2 regions of the Terrisporobacter hibernicus genome follow, and region 1 is predicted to be linked to the other one. Evidence: riboswitches for the same ligand, from Rfam matches in the RefSeq annotation. Region 1 holds a riboswitch; the other holds the start of a gene.

Region 1 (3,222 bases):
GTACACATATACTTAGGTAAAAAGGCTTTACCAGCGTATGCAATTTTATTATTATTTTCTTTAACCTTAAAATACTTATTATATTCTTTGCAATTATTTCTAATTAACTCCTCATCAAATACATAAAGAGGTGTATCATATTTTCTTGCCAAATCTAGTGTATTTACACCACCTATGTATAAACTATTATCTTTTATTCCCATTGTGCCATGTAATTTCATATTACCCTCCTATTTATAAATTAAATTCTTTAGCTATTTCTCTTATTGCCACTTCTTTACAAGAAGAATTTATTGCACATGTGATTCTTATTTCAGATGTTGTAATTAATTTTACAGCTATGCTGTTATCACTAAATATCTTAAATACTTTCGAAGCAACACCACTAGTATTTTTCATTCCAAGACCTACTAAAGAAAACTTTGTTATTTCTTCATCTATAATGATACTTCCCTTTGGTACAAAGCAACCTACGATTTCTTTACATTGCATTAAATCATCTTTTGGTATGGTAAATGACACATTTACTTTATCATTAAATGGAGCTGTCTGGCTTATCATATCAATACTAACTCCATCTACGGCTATTTTTTCAAATAATTTAGATACATCTTCCATATTTATATCTACCACTGTTATGGCTGCATCTTCATCACAAGTGGCAAGGCCAGTAATAACTTTATCCTCTAATTTCATTTCTTTACTCCCCCTTATATATGTTCCTTCAATATCACTGCAAGATAAACCTACATATAACTCCACATTATATTTTTGTGCTAACTCCACACTTCTCGAATGCATTACTTGAGCCCCTAAGCTTGCTAACTCCAACATTTCTTCATATTCGATTTCTTCTATTTTTTTAGCTTCACTATATTTTCTTGGATCTGTAAAATAAATACCATCTACATCAGTATATATTTCGCATATACCATCCAGTTTTACAGCTAAAGCCACAGCTGAAGTATCTGAGCCTCCCCTTCCTAAAGTAGTTATGTCTCCTTCATCATTTAAACCTTGAAATCCTGTTACTATAACAATCTTCCCACTGTCTAAACTTTCATTAATTTTACTAACATCAATATCATCTATTAATGATTTCCCATGAAGTCCACTAGTTTTAATATTTAATTGATAAGCATTATAACTTACCGCTTCACATCCTAAAGAGTTTAAACTCATTGATAATAAAGATGCAGATATCATTTCACCAGTAGACATTAACACATCCAGTTCCCTTTTATCTGGAACTTTAGTTATGTCTTTTGCTAAACTTATAAAATCGTCTGTTGTATCTCCCATAGCTGAGACTACTACAACAATTTTAGGATTTTTCTTTTTTCTTTCTATTAATTTACTTGCAATAAGCTTAATTTTTTCAGTACTAGATACAGAACTACCACCATACTTTTGAACAACTACTTTGCTCACTATTACCACCCCTTAAATTATGAAATTGCATAAAAAAAAATAAAACGCCCAAAGGTATACTTTGGACGTTAAAATTAGCCATAGTAAACCTTGTAGCTCAACACTTAGAAAAAATTCGCTTAGATCATGTGGCCAACAACCTTAAAAAAACAAGTTTGTTTATCCATTCCTTCTTGCGAATAAAAGTGACAGCCTTATACATGTTTTGCATAAGTCCAGATAGCTTATATGCCTATATGCTACCTTCGGCTGTAATTCCTTTCCTAACATATAATTGCTCGCCAGCTATATGTTAGTACTATTAAGTACAGCGCCTCTACCTTAGGTTCTTATATTTTTTTATTAATAATATATTAATAACATAACATACTTTAAGATGCAATAAAAATCATAAAACTATTTATATATTTTACAAATAATTAAACAATTTGTTCAAAGATGTATCTAAAAAGTATATATGCTCATTAATATTACATTTATTATGCTTTTGTTCTCTAGAAGATATAACAATAACTTTTGGTACCATAAAAAATGGTATGGTTGAGTTATCAATATCATTATAAATATTGCTATACTTTGAACATCTAAAGCTTTCATCTAGTTCAATGTCTATTAATACTTGCAGTCTTTTTCCACAGGGATTTATATATTCTATAAATATATCATAAGTTTCATCTCCTACTTTTGCATTTCTATAAAATCTAACAGTTTCATATCCTGAACTATTTAATCTAATTGCAATTTCAGAACCTAACAACATTTTTGTTAAACTTTTCCCCTTTTCAATATTACTTCCATTTAGATAATAAACTCCTGAATTATCTTTAAAATTTGTATAGTTAATATTACATGGAAACTTTCTCAAAGTATAATCATTACACATTTTTCTCAATGTCCTCTTTAGGGATTTTTTGCCATTTCTTTTTTTACTATTAAATACTTTTCCCACTTGATTTTCTGTGACGCATCTTACTCTACTTACCAAATACAAAATATCTTTTTCTAATCCCACCATAGTCAATCTCCTTGAAGCTGTTTTTACCAAGTTGTACTATATTATATTAAAATCACTTAATAAAATTTACAAATAAAAAAAGGAAGATTAAAATTTTCTTCCTTTTTTTATTAATATATTCTATTGTATATTACTTAGTTTTTTCTTTATTATCATTTTTTTCACTATTTTCTTCTTTATTTGCAGTTTTTTCTGTTTTTCCAATATTAATATTATCAAACTCTGCAATACTTATTATATTTGAATCTGCTTCATCGTAAGAAATACTTACTTTGTCTCCTACCATTGTTAAAGGTAATTCTGTAGATGTTTTTGATGTTCCTGTAAATATTAGTTCTTTATTATCTTTTAATGTAATATAATAAGTTGTGTTTCCACTTTTTACATCTTGATTTATTCTAGATACAGTTCCTTCTACTTTTTGTAAGCTTTCACTAGAGTCAAAATCTATATCGTTGCCTTTAGATTCTAATGCTTCTTTGTAATTTCTATAAGCATCCTCTTTTGTGTCTCCCATTCCTATTATGCTATAATCTTCAACAGATACAAACGCTACCATTTTTACAAGGTCTGCTTTATCTTTTAAACCTAACACATATGTTGGCTTTCCAAGAATATTATAAGTAACTGGGAAAGTTGCTTTATAATTTTTCTCTTGTACTTTTCCTTCCGCAGTTGTCATAGCTGCAGTTTCTGTTGCTCCTGTTTGCATATACAGTTTTGATTCCTTTGTTCTAGAATCAACTAACATAAATCCTACTGTAGATTCATCTCCT
Region 2 (3,222 bases), 580 kb from region 1:
CATTTCTCCATAGTATAAAAATATCTTCATTAGTATTTTTTAAAAAATATTCTTCCATAGCCAAGTTAAAGTAAGCATTTGTACTAGTATTATTGATTAACAGCATAGTCTATTCCTCCATAAATTTTGTAATCAGACACTTTACTAATATTCAACAAAATGTGAGTATTTCCTTTAATAAATATGAATAATTAAAGAATTTGTCGCAATTTTCATAATCATAGTGAATGAAAATTGAAGGAATTATTTCAAAAAAAAAGAAGATAGTAATAATCAGTATGTAGGGGGGATAAGATGAAAAAGATAATTTATATTATTATTTGTATAACCTTTTGTAGCTTAGTAGGATGTAAAAACATTAATACTGAAAAGACTATAGATGCTTTTAATGATGAAAAACTTAAGATATATTCAGCAAAAGACTCGCAAAAAGTAAAAGAGCTATTAAAATCTTATGGAGGCTCTAAAAATCTAACAGTTGAAAAAGCTAAAAAAAATAATATTGTAGTTATTGAAGACGAACAAATAGTAGCAAATGAAAAGATATGGAATGATTTTTATAAAAATAGTAAAAAGAAAAAAGAAGATAGGGTATTAATAGTTCAATACACTGAACAAGACGACCCAATACTGACTTACTTATCATGCAAAGACAATAAATTCTTTATGATTGAAGATGACTCGAGAGATCAATATAGAGATGATAAAGAAGAAGATTATTTTGAATATAGCTTTAAATATTTAAAATTATTTGAAGAAAATAATAAAACTTATGTATACTTGTTAGATGATGAAAAAATAACCTTAGATGAGCTTAATTATTCTCTATTAAGTTCAAATATATCAGATTGGATACCTTATGGTTTTGTGTTTTATTATATTAATTCATAGATTATTAGACTAAAGTAAATATAATTTTGATAAATTAGAACAAAATATATTGTATTTGTAAAGCATATATTATATACTATTAAAAACAAGTGAATATATAGGTAGAGGCGCAATATTTATAAGTATTAATAATGAGGTAGCACGATGACTTATTAAAAAAGGAAATATTGCCGAAGTGTATAACTGAGGCTTTAAGGTTATATCGCTGGGTGTATATAAAATATATATACAACTGTCACTAATTTTAGTGTTGAGCTATCATTGAGAAGAACTAATAATATTTTTAGTGTGTAATTTTAACCTTGATGAAGCCATCAAGGTTTTTTTATTGCAAAAAATTATAATTTTTATTAAAAAATATTGATTTTTAACTACTTAATGGAATAATGAATTTGTTCTAAAAGACATTATTAACATGAGCAAAGACAATTTGTATTAAAATGACAAAACCCTGAAATATTCACAACTATCACATAGGGGGAAGAAAAATGAAAAAAAGAAATGTAAGATTATTATTAATGACAACAATATTGATTTTAATATCAAATGTAACAAGTTTTGCAGCAGAACAAGATATGGCTGTAATAAATGCACAAAAGTATGGAATATTAACATTATTGCCACCACTTGTAGCTATTATTCTAGCTTTTATAACTAAGAATGTTATAGTATCTTTGGTTATTGGAGTGATGTCAGGTGGTTTTTTATTAAACCTAAATGGTATTAATGTTTTTTCAGCACTATTTAATTCATTTTTAGATTTAATTGATAGAGCTGTTGGGGCATTAGCAGACCCATGGAATGCAGGAATTATACTTCAAGTTTTAGCAATAGGTGGAGTAATCAACTTAGTTGCTAAAATGGGTGGAGCAAAAGCAATAGCTGAGTCATTAGCTAAAAAGGCAAAAAGTGCAAAAAGTGCTCAACTTATAACATGGGCAGCCGGGCTTTTAGTATTCTTTGACGACTATGCAAATTCTTTAATAATAGGTCCTATGATGAGACCAGTTACAGATAAAATGAAAGTTTCAAGAGAAAGGCTTGCTTTTGTAATTGATGCTACAGCTGCACCAGTTGCAGGAATAGCAATAATTTCAACTTGGATAGGTTTAGAAGTAGGCCTAATTGGAGATGGATTTAAGGCTATAGGAGTAAATGCAAATGCATTTAGTATATTTTTAAGTACATTACCATATAGATTTTATAATATATTGATTCTTGGATTTATAGTTATAACAGCAGTACTATTAAAAGAATTCGGGCCAATGAGAGAAGCAGAGCTAAAAGCTAGAAGAGGAAATACAAATTTAGTTTCTAGTAAAGATATAGATGAAAAAATAAGTAATGAACATAGTGATTTAGAGCCCCTTCCGGGAGTTAAATTAAACATATGGAATGCTATAATACCAATAGGAATACTAATAGTTGGATCATTATTTGCATTTTACTACAGTGGTTATAGCACAATAATGAGTGGAAATGATGCAAGTTTAATTCAAATATTTAATAACTCACCACTATCATTTGTAGCAATTAGAGAAGCATTTTCTAATGCAGATGCATCAGTAGCTTTATTCCAATCTGCTTTATTTGCAGGAATAGTTGCTATAGCAATGGGTGTAGGTAAAAAAATATTTACTGTATCACAAGGATTAGATATATGGGTAGATGGAATGAAAACTTTAGTTATAACTTGTGTAATACTAATATGTGCATGGTCACTTTCATCAGTAATAAAAGAACTTGGAACAGCTAGATACTTGATACAATTATTATCAGGTTCTGTACCGGCTTTTTTATTACCAAGTATAATATTTGTACTAGGTGGAATAATTTCATTTGCTACAGGTACATCTTATGGAACAATGGGTATACTTATGCCACTAACTATACCGCTAGCTCATTCTATAAGTCCTGATATGTCTTATATAATAGTTTGTGTAAGTGCAGTTCTTACAGGTTCTATATTTGGAGACCACTGCTCACCAATATCAGATACAACAATACTTTCATCAATGGGTGCTGGATGCAATCATATAGACCATGTTAGAACACAAATGCCATATGCTTTATTTGTTGGAAGTATAGCAATACTATTTGGGTATATACCAGCAGGAATGGGACTTCCAATTTATTTAATAATGCCTTTAGCATTTGTAGCTATGTTTATAGGAATACAGATACTTGGAAAAAGTGTAGATATAGATGAAAAAGAAGAAAGTTTAATAGCTTAATTTATTATAAAAATCTCTTTAAATTGTTAGATAAAATAATTTGAAGAGATTTTTTTTATTTAATTAATACACTTGTGAATCTAGGTAAAACTAAATA

Evidence for each region. A riboswitch is a leader RNA that binds a small molecule or an ion and turns the genes downstream of it on or off. The one in region 1 is predicted to bind lysine.
Region 2: linked by a shared signal. The riboswitch ahead of JW646_RS00925 (Na+/H+ antiporter NhaC family protein) and the one ahead of JW646_RS18050 (aspartate kinase) in region 1 are both predicted to bind lysine.

What each region holds. Positions count from the first base shown of each region.
Region 1 is NZ_CP081135.1:3,704,061-3,707,282, reverse strand. Features, by position in the region: gene lysA (diaminopimelate decarboxylase) at 1-221, opposite strand, end outside; gene JW646_RS18050 (aspartate kinase) at 235-1,431, opposite strand; lysine riboswitch at 1,517-1,758, opposite strand; gene JW646_RS18045 (hypothetical protein) at 1,841-2,446, opposite strand; gene JW646_RS18040 (hypothetical protein) at 2,577-3,222, opposite strand, start outside.
Region 2 is NZ_CP081135.1:193,658-196,879, reverse strand. Features, by position in the region: gene JW646_RS00935 (lipoate--protein ligase) at 1-106, opposite strand, end outside; gene JW646_RS00930 (DUF4362 domain-containing protein) at 295-891, shown strand; lysine riboswitch at 986-1,157, shown strand; gene JW646_RS00925 (Na+/H+ antiporter NhaC family protein) at 1,380-3,125, shown strand.